One region of the Bradyrhizobium elkanii USDA 76 genome, then DNA from elsewhere that is predicted to be linked to it. Evidence: predicted binding sites of a transcription regulator. Region 1 holds the regulator's gene; each other region holds the start of a gene.
What was found. The regulator PhoB, encoded in region 1, activates phosphate uptake and scavenging genes when phosphate is short. The targets are predictions, from matches to a motif close to TGTCATNNANCTGTCAT.
Positions count from the first base shown of each region.

Region 2: a site for PhoB is predicted at 1,445-1,461, ahead of ppk2 (polyphosphate kinase 2). Genes of this name have one in related genera too.
Region 3: a site for PhoB is predicted at 1,867-1,883, ahead of JEY66_RS20430 (glycerophosphodiester phosphodiesterase family protein). Genes of this name have one in related genera too.
Region 4: a site for PhoB is predicted at 1,754-1,770, ahead of JEY66_RS25985 (RNA degradosome polyphosphate kinase). Genes of this name have one in related genera too.

Region 1 is NZ_CP066356.1:8,280,351-8,283,555, reverse strand. It holds gene phoU (phosphate signaling complex protein PhoU) at 83-799, shown strand; gene phoB (phosphate regulon transcriptional regulator PhoB) at 945-1,655, shown strand; gene JEY66_RS39250 (GcrA family cell cycle regulator) at 1,895-2,407, opposite strand; gene JEY66_RS39245 (aspartate aminotransferase family protein) at 2,895-3,205, shown strand, end outside.
Region 2 is NZ_CP066356.1:6,527,027-6,530,231, reverse strand. It holds gene JEY66_RS31425 (transporter substrate-binding domain-containing protein) at 1-179, opposite strand, end outside; gene ppk2 (polyphosphate kinase 2) at 401-1,264, opposite strand; gene JEY66_RS31415 (fumarylacetoacetate hydrolase family protein) at 1,527-2,699, shown strand; gene JEY66_RS31410 (hypothetical protein) at 2,830-3,150, shown strand.
Region 3 is NZ_CP066356.1:4,215,337-4,218,541, reverse strand. It holds gene JEY66_RS20450 (NIPSNAP family protein) at 1-8, opposite strand, end outside; gene JEY66_RS20445 (ArsR/SmtB family transcription factor) at 126-821, shown strand; gene JEY66_RS20440 (GCG_CRPN prefix-to-repeats domain-containing protein) at 1,127-1,390, shown strand; gene JEY66_RS20435 (twin-arginine translocation signal domain-containing protein) at 1,449-1,745, opposite strand; gene JEY66_RS20430 (glycerophosphodiester phosphodiesterase family protein) at 2,087-3,205, shown strand, end outside.
Region 4 is NZ_CP066356.1:5,326,048-5,329,252, reverse strand. It holds gene JEY66_RS25985 (RNA degradosome polyphosphate kinase) at 1-1,680, opposite strand, end outside; gene JEY66_RS25980 (P-loop NTPase family protein) at 1,813-2,490, opposite strand; gene JEY66_RS25975 (CDP-alcohol phosphatidyltransferase family protein) at 2,579-3,121, opposite strand.

The sequences.
Region 1 (3,205 bases):
GAACCGGTTTTCCGATCGGATCATGCTAAAATTCAGGACACGAAACCATGATCCCCGGGATCATGGTTGAGGGAGACAAGCGATGGCTTCTGAACATACCGCCAAGGCATTCGACAGCGATCTGCAGGAGTTGACGCGCCTGGTCGCCGAGATGGGCGGCCTGGTCGAGCGGATGATTACCGAGTCGGTCGACGCGCTGATCCGTCGCGACGTCGCGCTCGGCAAGCGCGTGGTCGCCGCCGACATCGAGATCGACAATCTGCAGCGCAACATCGAAGAGCGCGCGGTGCTGACGATCGCGCGCCGCCAGCCGATGGCGATCGACCTGCGCGAGATCGTCAGCGCGATGCGTGTCGCGACCGACCTCGAGCGGATCGGCGACCTCGCCAAGAACATGGGCAAGCGCGTCGCGGCGCTGGAGAGCGATTTCCAGCCGCTGAAGCTGATCCGCGGCCTCGAGCACATGACCGACCTCGTGCTGTCGCAGGTCAAGTCGGTGCTCGACGCCTACGCCGCGCACGACCTGCCGGCGGCGATGAACGTCTGGAAGGGCGACGAGGAGGTCGATGCGATCTGCACCTCGCTGTTCCGCGAACTGCTCACCTACATGATGGAAGATCCGCGCAACATCTCGTTCTGCATCCATCTGATGTTCTGCGCCAAGAACATCGAGCGGATCGGCGATCACGCCACCAATATCGCCGAGACCGTGTTCTACATGATCGAGGGCCAGCAGATCACCGACAAGCGCCCGAAGGGGGACATGACCACTTTTGCCACCACGGTGCCGGGCAACTGAGGCATGATCGGCAAGTGCGGGACCGGCAAGAGCGAAACTGGATGATCCTCGCGACAAATCGTTTCCGCGGGGACTATGCTCAAGGAAGTAAGCGTTTCGGTTTGCGTCTGGGCAACGGATCACCACAGAGAAAGAACTTAAACCGATGAGCGCACGCATTCTGGTAGTCGAAGACGAGGAAGCGCTGACGACGCTGTTGCGCTACAACCTCGATGCGGAAGGCTACGATGTCGAGACGGTGGGGCGCGGCGACGATGCCGACACGAGGCTGAAGGAGCGCGTTCCCGACCTCGTGGTCCTCGACTGGATGCTGCCGGGCCTGTCCGGCATCGAGCTGTGCCGTCGCCTGCGGGCGCGGCCCGAGACCAAGCAGCTTCCGATCATCATGCTGACCGCGCGCGGCGAAGAAAGCGAGCGCGTGCGCGGACTTGCCACCGGCGCCGACGATTACATCGTCAAGCCGTTCTCGGTGCCGGAACTGCTGGCGCGGGTGAAGGGCCTGTTGCGCCGCGCGAGCCCGGAGCGGCTTGCGACCGTGCTGACCTATGGCGACATCGAGCTCGACCGCGAGAAGCGCCGCGTGGCGCGCTCCGGCCGCCCGATCGATCTCGGGCCGACCGAGTATCGCCTGCTCGAATTCTTCCTCGAGCATCCCGGCCGCGTGTTCAGCCGCGAGCAGCTGCTCGACAGCGTCTGGGGCCGCGACATCTACATCGATGAGCGCACCGTCGACGTGCATATCGGCCGCCTGCGCAAGCTGCTCAATCCCGGCCGCGAGCAGGATCCGATCCGCACCGTGCGCGGCGCCGGCTACGCGCTCGACGACCGCTTTGCCAAGGCCGAGCCGCAGCCGTAACGGGCGCGTGGCCATCGCAAGCCGCATCACCGGCGTCGTCCCGGCGAAAGCCGGGACCCATACGCCGCGGCCGGCGTAATCGGCACGTGGCCAGACGGCTTTCTAACAACACGCATTAGTGATTATGGGTCCTGGCTTTCGCCGGGACGACGCCGGTGATGTAATGGGCCACGAGCCACAAAAAAATCCCCGCTTTCGCGGGGATTTGTTTTTGAGTTCTTCCGTCTTTTCCCGAGTGCTCACTTGATCTGCGGTTTCGCCGACGGCCGGCGGCGATCGGCGGCGGGCTGGTAGGCGACGCGCGAGTGATGTGCGCAATAGGGCAAGCCGGCGAGCGCCTTGCCGCCGCAGAAGAAGAATTCCGGGCTCGAGGGATCGCCGACCGGCCAGTGACAGGTGGCCTCGTTGAGCTCGAGCAGCGACAGCCGCTGGCTCATCGGCACCACATTGTCGTAGGAGATCGGATCGGGCTCCATCTCGACCTCGAAGGCGTGCGCCAGCGCGGTGTTGCCGCGCGACACCGGCCGCGCTACCCGCATCATGTGCTGGGCGGGGCGGGCCTTGCGCTGCCGCGGCGCGGCCGTGGAGGGTGCCTTGGCGCGGCCGGAGAGGCCGAGCCGATGCACTTTGCCGATCACGGCGTTTCGCGTCACATTGCCAAGTTCCGCCGCGATCTGGCTGGCCGACAGGCCAGACTCCCAGAGCTTCTTCAGCTGCTCGACGCGATCGTCGGACCAGGTCAATACAGTCATCGCATTCTTCCCTTCGCGTAGCGCCGGCCAATCATTGGAGCGGCGCTGCGAGCCAATCTGGACAAATATCCCTGCGGCCAGAATCCCTTAGCCCTCGCCGGGCACGGTGTTGCGCCCGAACGTTTACGCGAGACACGAAGGCTACTTAGAGGGTCCAGTACCGCCGCACGAGATGTCGTACCCGACAGGCCAAACGCTACAATATGGCGTGACTCTGGCGCAAGAGTCCGCGGCCGTGCGTCCACATGTTCCCACACAGTTAAGCATCGCGATGAGGCTTTTCCACCGCACCGGAATGCTCCGGATTGCGCTCGTTTCGCATTGCAGGAAGGCCACTTCGTGGCGATTGACACTTACTGACCGCAGCATAGAATGCCCACCACGTGCCGCCCGCAAAGGCGGCCGTTTTGTTTTCCGAAGCTGGCCGTTGCTGCGCTGGCGTCAAGGCGCGCGGCAATTGTCGGCTTAAAAACCGTCAGTGAACGCCATGACCAACGCTGCCACGTCGCATCTGCTCCCCGTCTTCGCCAGGGTCGATCTCGGCTTCGAGCGCGGTGAGGGCGCCTGGCTGATCGCAACCAACGGCGACCGTTATCTCGATTTCACCTCGGGCGTCGCGGTCAACGCGCTCGGGCACGCGCATCCGCATCTGGTCAAGGCGCTGCAGGAACAGGCGACCAAGCTCTGGCACATGTCGAACCTGTTCAAGAGCCCGGACGGCGAGGCGCTTGCCGCGCGGCTGTGCGAGCAGAGCTTTGCCGACTTCGTGTTCTTCTGCAATTCCGGCGCCGAAGCGAT
Region 2 (3,205 bases), 1.8 Mb from region 1:
ACCGCGATCCGCAGCACCTTGCTGGCCCGGATGCGATCCAGCGTGTTGTCGGCTGGCGTCTGCGCCGAGGCCGGCGTTGCCATCGCGGCCGCGAGCGCCGCGCCGCTGCCGATCCCGAGCGCATAGCGCAGCGCGTCGCGGCGATCTTCGGAAATTGTGATGTCGTCGGATTGAGTCAAGCGGGCCTCCCTGCACCAGATCGCCGGAAGCCTAGCGTCGGTATCCGGTACCAGCAATACCGCCGGCCTGCGCCAATAGTAGGCGATGGGGTGGCTATTTCTTCACCTCCCCTTGGACTGAGCTCTCAGCGCGCCGTCATGGCCGGGACAAGCCCGGGCATGACGAGTTTGTGGGGACGTTCAGCGGTTCCGCGAGCGGGAGAGGCCAGTGATCGCGGCTCTCAATACCGTCCCGGCACGTACATTTCCTGCGGGATCGGGCCGCGGTGATAGTCGGGGTTGCGCACCCGCGGCGGCAGCACTACCGGCTGATGGGTGACCGCCTGATAGGGGATCTGGCTCAAGAGATGCGAGATGCAGTTGAGCCGGGCGCGCTTCTTGTCGACGGCATCGACGATCCACCACGGCGAGTCCTGCAGGTGCGTGCGTTCCAGCATCGTTTCCTTGGCCTTGGTGTAGAGCTCCCAGCGGGTCCGCGCCTCGACGTCCATGGGGCTCAGCTTCCACTGCTTCAGCGGATCCTGGATCCGCATCGAGAAGCGGAACGCCTGTTCCTCGTCGGTGATCGAGAACCAGTATTTCAGGAGGATGGTGCCGGAGCGGATCAGCATGCGCTCGAATTCCGGCACCGAGTTGAAGAATTCCTCGTACTGCTCGTCGCTGCAGAACCCCATCACCTTCTCGACGCCGGCGCGGTTGTACCAGCTGCGGTCGAACAGCACGATCTCGCCGCCGGCCGGCAGATGCGAGACATAGCGCTGGAAGTACCATTGCGTGCGCTCGCGCTCGTTCGGCGCCGGCAGGGCCGCGATCCGGCACACCCGCGGATTGAGCCGCTGGGTGATGCGTTTGATCACGCCGCCCTTGCCGGCGGAATCGCGGCCCTCGAACAGCACGACGACCTTCTTCTTCTCGTGCTGCACCCAGTCCTGCAGCTTGACCAGCTCGCCCTGCAGCCGCAGCAATTCGCGGAAGTAGAACTTGCGGTCGATCGACGGCTTGCCGGGGGCGCCGTCATGGTCGAGCTCGTCGAGCCTCATGTCGTCGAGCTCGAGCTCGAGTTCCTCGTCGAGGCTGTCGGCCATCTCCTGATGGATGCGGGCGCGCAAGGCTTCGTCGTGCAAGGCTTCGTCGTGCAAGGCTTCATCGCGCAAGGCTTCATCCCGGGAGGCTTCGTCGGTGAGGGCGGAGGTCGTCATGAAGGTCCGTCTTTCAGTATGTTAGATGGATCGGACGGCAGCATTGACGGGCGATGTTACCCCTCTATGACAATGCCATGACCGCTGTTTCACGCCGCCGGGCGGACTGTGCTAACAAGTCGACAAAACCAAAAAGGGAGATGTGCCGATGATTTCGCTCACGCCAAAAGACGTCCTGCCGGAGGACGGCACCGCCGGCACGCTGGTCGGACGGGTCTGGCTGCCGCAGGCCGGCGGACCGGCCGTCGTCGCGGTACGGGCAGACGGCGTGTTCGACGTTACGGCGCGGTTCCCGACGGTGAGCGCGCTCTGTGAGGAAAGCGATCCCGCGGCCGCGCTGCGCGCCACGCGCGGCGAGCGGATCGGTGATTTCGAGGCGATCCTCGCCAACACCCCGCCCGACGGCCGCGACAAGGCCAGGCCGCATCTGCTGGCGCCGGTCGATCTCCAGGTGCTGAAGGCCGCCGGCGTCACCTTCGCGATCTCGATGCTGGAGCGCGTGATCGAGGAGCGGGCGCGCGGCAATCCGTCCTCGGCGGACGCGATCCGCAAGGAGGTGGTGCGCCTGGTCGGCGACGATCTCTCCAAGCTGAAGCCCGGCTCCGAGCAGGCGATGAAACTGAAGCAGGTGCTGATCGATCAGAATGCCTGGAGCCAGTATCTCGAGGTCGGCATCGGTCCCGACGCCGAAGTGTTCACAAAGGCGCCGACGCTGTCCTCGGTCGGATCAGGCATGGATGCCGGGCTGCATCCGAAGTCGACCTGGAATAATCCGGAGCCGGAGGTCGTGCTGATCGTCTCCGCCGCCGGCAAGATCGTCGGCGCCGCGCTCGGCAACGACGTGAATCTGCGCGACTTCGAGGGGCGCTCGGCGCTCTTGCTGTCGAAAGCCAAGGACAACAACGCGTCCTGCGCGATCGGCCCGCTGCTCCGGCTGTTCGACCAGACCTTCTCGCTCGACGATGTCAGGAAGATGGATGTCGGCCTGACCGTGACGGGCGCAGACGGCTTCGTGCTCGAGGGCCATTCCTCGATCAGCAAGATCAGCCGCGACCCGACCGATCTGGTCGCCCAGACCATCGGCCCCGTGCATCAATACCCTGATGGATTTGCGCTGTTCCTCGGCACGATGTTCGCGCCGGTCAAGGACCGCGACGCCAAGGGCGAGGGTTTTACCCACAAGCGCGACGATATCGTCACCATCGCCGCGCCGCAGCTCGGCAAGCTGGTCAACCGGATGCGGGGCAGCGACGAGTGCGAGCCCTGGACCTTCGGCGTCGGTGCACTGATGAAGAACCTCGCACAGCGCAAGGTGCTCTGAGGATCGGGACGGGACGGCGAGTCCACTACCTCGGCCGCTTCGTCGGCCATGTGCGGCCTGTCGCGCGGCGGCAGGTCGGCGCTGAGTTGCGCCCGCAATCCGGTGACGTTCAGCCGCCTCTTGCAGAGCGTTGAACGACGATGATGGTGACTGTGCGAAAGCGGCGGCATTGTCGAACATGTTCAGAAACCTGCGCGGCAGAGCGACCGCGTGGCGCAACTTGAGCGCGCTAAAACACGAGGAATTTGCCGCTTTTTCCTGGCTTTATGTGAACCAGTTCATCCTCGTTCGCGCGGGTTCGCTCCAGCATATTGGCTCGACGCGAACAGAAGGAGTCGCGGACATGAGCGAGCAGCCATCAAACGGAATGCCCGATTGGCTCACCACCGATATGCTGGTCATTGCCGTCTCACTGGCCATCATCGTGATTGGGATATGGATCGCGCCGTAGCCTGGTTGTCGCGGCGAGGCCGTCCAGCCGGGCAGGGTGCCAGCGCCAATCACTG
Region 3 (3,205 bases), 4.1 Mb from region 1:
ACGGTCATTGATGGCCTCCGGTCATGTTTCCGTCGTTGCGAGCGTCAGCAGAGCAATCCTCGCAATGACGGCACGGTGAACAATAGCGGGTTGTCCGACCTCGATGCTTCGGCTATCATCGAACTATGAAAGCAGGACCCGACATTTCCCGGATCGCCGCTTTGGTCGGCGATCCCGCACGCTGCAACATGCTGACCGCACTGATGACCGGCCGCGCGCTGACCGCGAGCGAGCTGGCGCAGGAGGCCGGCATCACGCCGCAGACGGCGAGCTCGCATCTTTCCAAGCTCGAGGCCGGCGGGCTGATCGAGCCCGAGAAGCAGGGCCGCCACCGCTACTACCGCCTCTCCGACCCCGACGTCGCCGACGTGCTGGAAGGCCTGCAGGGCATTGCCGCCCGCGCCGGCCATATGCGGGTGCGCACCGGGCCGAAGGATCCGGCGCTGCGCCGCGCCCGCATCTGCTACGACCACCTCGCCGGCGATCTCGGCGTGCAGATGCTCGACAGCATGAAACGGCAGAAGCTGGTCCGCCAGAGCAAGCAGGCGATCGAGCTCACCGGCGAAGGCAAGCGCTTCATGGCCGAGGAGCTGCAGATCGACGCCGATGCGCTGACGCATCCGCGCCGTCCGGTGTGCAAGGCCTGCCTCGACTGGAGCGAGCGGCGGCATCATCTCGCCGGCACGCTGGGCGCTGCCATGATGGACCGCTTCACGGAACTGAAATGGGCCGCGCGCGATGCTGCGCCGGGCAGCCGCGTGGTCAATTTTTCGCGCAACGGCGAGAAGCGATTCGCCGCGCTGTTCGGCCCCGACCAATAGCGGCGCGCCTTCGGGCAAGCGTCGATGAACCGCCGGTCTCGCTTGCCTCGCCTTCCGATGTATTTTCGTACGCTCGCCATTAGCGCGCGGCTGCCCGCGTCCGCGAAATATTTCGAAGTGATGCTGAGCCGGCTTGCGGCGTGCTGACGCAGCTGTGAGCTGCAACATTCATGTCGCATTCAGGCCGCAACATTATGGTCGGCGACATCGGGCACGCCTTCTGCAATGATCCGGCCGGGCGAATCGGTAGACGAAAGCTTGTTGCGGTGCCGCAGCGCGGCCCAAAAAATAAAAAAGGAGAAGACATGAAGTATCTTTTTGCTGCAGCAGTTCTGCTGACGACCGCATTCGCCGGCATCAGCGCCGCTGATGCCGCCGGTGGCTGCGGCCCCGGCTGGCACCGTGGCCCCTATGGCGGCTGCGTCAGGAATCGCGGCGTCGTCGTCGCACCGGGCGCCGTTGTCGTGCGCCCGCCGGTCGTGGTCGAGCGCCCCGTCGTGGTGGCGCCGCGTGTCCGCGCCTGCCCCTACGGCTTTGCCTGGCGCTACGGCCGTTGCCGCCCGATCTGATCGCGGCAGATTCCGAACTAACAAAACCCCGCCTGGCGCGGGGTTTTTCTTTTCGAGATCACCAGCGGCGCCAGTGATGACGGCGCCAATGGTGGCGGCGCCAGCCCCAATGCCTGCGGTGCCAGTGCCGGTGACGCCAACCCCAGCGGCGATGATGCCAGCGTACTTGCTCGGGCTTCATGCGGCCGACCTCCTCGCCCGTGGTGACGGCGGGATGCGCATCGCCAGCCGCCGGTGCGCGTGCATCCTGGTTGAGGGGAAGCGGCGCGAGCGGCGCCGCCTCCGCCGTCGCTGCGAAGGTGACGGCTCCGGCGGCGACACCGAAGGCCATCTTCAGAAAATCCCGGCGTTCCATGAGCGTTCCCTTTGTTGCTGAGTTGGACCAACTGCAGCGGCGAGTTTTTGCCTCGCGAGCTGAACGCTCGCTGAACCGCGCGTTCACGTTTCATGGAACTCGAGGGTTGTCGACGTCGCGACGTCACGCAACCATCATGCCGCCGTCGCCTCCTCCGCCAGCACCAGGAGATCGCGCGTGCGCGTCACCTCCGGCCAGTCACGGTTGAAGTCGGCGACCAGCCGCTTCATGTCCTCGCTATTCACCGCGCGCTCCCTCCATGGTTTCATTTCGCGCAGGCGGCCGGCATATGCTCCGTGATATGTCGGCCTGCTGACAATGCCTGATCAGGGGGATCACCCATGCTTGCCCGCCACCGCACCGCCCTGCTCTCGTTCCTGCTCGCCCTCGGCGCCGCGCTGCCCGTCGCCGCTGGGGAGATCGCGCTGCCGCGCGAGGCGCAGCTCGGGCCGCGCCCGTTCTATCTGGTCGACAAGATGAAGGACGGGCCCCTGAAGCAGCAGCTCAGCCAATGCACCGGGCCGTTCCACAAGACCGATTTTTCGATCGGCCATCGCGGCGCCGCGCTGGAATTCCCCGAGCATAGCCGCGAATCCTATCTCGCCGCCGCGCGGATGGGCGCCGGCGTGATCGAATGCGATGTCACCTTCACGCGGGATCGCCAGCTGGTGTGCCGGCATTCGCAATGCGACCTGCACACCACGACCAACATCCTGACGGTGCCGGATCTCGCCGCAAAATGCACGCAACCCTTCAGCCCTGCCGATCCCGCCACCGGCAGGAAGGCCTCGGCGAAATGCTGCACCAGCGACATCACGCTCGCCGAATTCAAGCGGCTCACCGCGAAAATGGACGGCTTCAATCCGGATGCGAAGACGCCGGCGGAGTTCCAGAACGGCACGCCGCGCTGGCGCACCGAGCTCTACGCCAATTCCGGCACGCTGATGAGCCATGACGAGAGCATCGCCTTGATCAGGAGTCTCGGCGCAAAATTCACGCCCGAACTGAAGGCGCCGGAAGTGGCGATGCCGTTCGACGGCGACTACACCCAGGAGACATATGCGACCCAGATGCTCGCAGCCTACAAGGCCGCCGGCATTCCGCCGAGCGACGTGTTCCCGCAGAGCTTCAGCCTCAAGGACATTCTGTATTGGGTGAAGACCGAACCCGACTTCGCGAGCCAGGCGCTCTATCTCGAGGACCGCTACGAGAAAGCAGGCCTCGATCCGAACCGGCCGGAGACCTGGAAGCCGTCGATGCAGGAATTGAAGGCCTCCGGCGTCGCGATCCTGGGGCCGCCGATCTTCGCGATGCTGGCGCTGAACGAAAAGGGCGAGATCGTCCCGTCGGCTTACGCCAGGGCGGCGAAGGCGGCCGGCCTCGATCTGATCGGCTGGTCGCTGGAGCGCGACGGCCCGCTGAACAAGGGTGGTGCGTTCTACCACAAGTCGGTGAAGGCG
Region 4 (3,205 bases), 3.0 Mb from region 1:
GTCGACCAGCGCGTTCATCTTCATCCAGACCGCGCCGGGCCGGCCGTGCTTGACGTGGGCGATCTCGCCGTGGATGTGCTCGATGATCCGCTTGCGCAGCGTCAGCGGCGACACCGCCATCTTCTCGATGTCGCTCGGCTCGGCATAGCCGGTGATGTAGTTGAAGACCCGCGCGACGTCGCGGCCGATGATCGGATCCGAGGTGAAGTAGGAGAGGTCGGTGTAGATGCGCGCGGTGACCGGATGGTAGTTGCCGGTGCCGGTGTGCACATAGGTGGTGAGATTGCCGCCCTCGCGGCGCACCACCATCGACAGCTTGGCATGCGTCTTCAATTCGATGAAGCCGTAGACCACCTGTACGCCGGCGCGTTCGAGGTCGCGGGCCCAGCGGATATTGGCTTCCTCGTCGAAGCGTGCCTTCAGCTCGATCAGCGCGGTCACCGACTTGCCGGCTTCGGCGGCCTCCGCCAGCGCGCGCACGATCGGCGAATTGTTCGAGGTGCGATAGAGCGTCTGCTTGATCGCGACCACGTCGGGATCGCGTGCCGCTTGTTGCAGGAACTGCACCACGACGTCGAAGGATTCGTAGGGGTGATGGACCACGAGGTCCTTCTGGCGGATGGCGGCGAAGATATCGCCGCCATGATCGCGCACCCGCTCGGGATGACGCGGCACATAGGGCGGGAATTCGAGGTCCGGGCGATTGAGGCGGGTGAGCTGCGACAGCTCGTTCATCGCCAGCACGCCGTCGACCAGGATCACTTCGTCGTCGGCCGCCGACAAGGCGTGCTGCACGAAGATGCGCAGCTCTTCGGGCATCGTGGCCTCGATCTCGAGCCGGATCACCGACCCGCGGCGGCGGCGCTTGAGCGCGGTCTCGAACAGGCGAACGAGGTCTTCGGCCTCTTCCTCGATTTCGAGTTCGGAGTCCCTGATGATGCGGAATGCGCCTTGGCCCTTGACGGTGTAGCCGGGGAACAGGCGGCCGATGAACAGACCGGTTGCCTGCTCCAGCGTGATCAGCCGCGCCGGAGCGCCTTCCTTGGTGGAGGGGATGCGGATGAAGCGGTCGATCTTGCCGGGCATGCGGATCAGCGCGTTCATCGCCTTGCCGTCGGAGATCCGCGACAATTGCAGCGCCACCGTGAAGCCGAGATTCGGGATGAACGGGAAGGGATGCGCCGGGTCGATCGCCAGCGGCGTCAGCAGCGGGAAGATGTTGTGGAGGAAGTGATCCTCGATCCAGCTCCGCTCGGACCTGGTGACGTCGCGGCCATCGACCAGCTGGATGCCGACCTTGGCCAGGATATCCCGCAGGTCGCTCCAGATCGCCTGCTGGTCGGAGGCGAGCTGCGAGACGGTCTTGTTGATCATCACGAGCTGCTCGGCCGGCAGCAGGCCGTCCGGGCTGCGCTCGGTAATGCCCTCGCGGACCTGCGCCTTGATGCCGGCGACACGGACCATGAAGAACTCGTCGAGGTTATTCGCCGAAATCGACAGGAAGCGGACCCGCTCCAGCACGGGATGGCCGAGATTGACCGATTCCTCGAGCACCCGCCGGTTGAAATGCAGCCAGGAGAGCTCCCGGTTGATGAAGCGCTCGGGGCTGGTCGCGATTGCGGGAATGGCGGGAAATTCCGCCTCTTTTTCTTTGATTTCAGTAGCTTGTGCCGAGTCCATCAAGTGCTGGTCCAATTCAGGGCAGGGGCTGGGGCGGTCTAGCCGAGAGCCGCTGAAACCATGTGATATTGCGATGACGTTTCGATGACATTGATGTTCCGCTCGCCTGCGCCGTCAAGCCGCGGGGATGGATCAGGCATCGCGCAACAGCTCCGCCGCCAGCGCCCGTGTAACGGGACGGCCGAGCCGGAGTGCCTCGGTATCCAGCAGCTCGACCGCCTGCCGGACGGCAACGTAGGAACGCTCGATCCGGTTGCTCAGATAGCTGACGAGCGGTTCGTCCACGCTCATCTGGCGGTCGGCGCAGAACTTGACGATCAGGCCGCGGAACAGCTGGTCGTCCGGCGGCAGCAGCGTCACGGTCGGCACCGCGCGGAGCCGCGACCGCAGGTCGCGCAATTCGATCTCGAACGCCGACGGCGGAACGCGCGCCGTGATCAGCACATAGGCATCGTCCTGGCGCGCCAGATTCATCAGATGAAACATGGCGCGCTCGTCGAAATCCGCCGGCCTCAGGTCTTCGACGACGAGCGCACCGGTCGCAAGCGCGGTCGGCACCGCCTCGGCGGTCAGCGCATGCGCCGCGGTCGCGCGCGCGCCGGCGGTCTCGGCCCAGATCGCGGCGAGGTGGCTTTTGCCGGAGCCGTCAGGCCCGACCAGCAGCATGATTCGGTTCGGCCAGTCCGGCCAGCCGTCGATCAGCGCCAGCGCGGCCTCATTGGCAGGGCCCTCGAGGAAATCGTCGCGGGTCAGCTTCTCCTCGTGCGGCAGGGCCAAGGCCAATTGACGAGGTTGAACGCTACTGGCCACACAAGTCTCCAAACCACCTTATTTTAGCTCTGCGCAAACGCGTCGCGTTTGCCGCGGGAAAACCGGCTTCGACTTTTCCGGATCCCGCCTACCGAGCTTCGATCGTGCTCATGTGCCGCACCCATTCCACGAGATAGAGGGACACCGAACCCAAAGTAAAGATCGTGACCAGGCCCATCAGGATCCAGTCGTAAGGATGCGGCTCGAAGCCGAAGCCGAGCGAGGCCAGCACCAGCGCCGCGAACGCGACCTGCGCCACCGTGTTCAGCTTCGACACCATCAGCGGCTTCATCTCGACCGGCTTGTCGAACAACCATGACACAATCACGGCGGAGACGATCATGATGTCGCGCGACACCACGAGAATCACGATCCAGCGCGGCACCGCGCCCCAGATTCCGAGCGCGACATAGATCGACACCAGGAGCGCCTTGTCGGCGAGCGGATCGAGCAGGGCGCCGAGCTCGCTCGTCATGTTGAAGCGCTTGGCGAGGAAACCGTCGACCGCGTCCGAGACGCCGGCGATCACGAAGATCGCGAACGCAATCTCCATCTGGCTGGACACGATGGCCCAGACGATCACCGGCACCAGGATGATGCGGCCGAGGGTGATGATGTTCGGAATGCTCAACTTGAATCGCTTCCCGGCTAGAAGCCTGATTTTACTCGATATCCGGCTCTTTTGCGCAGCCGCCTTGTGTTATCTACATAGTAT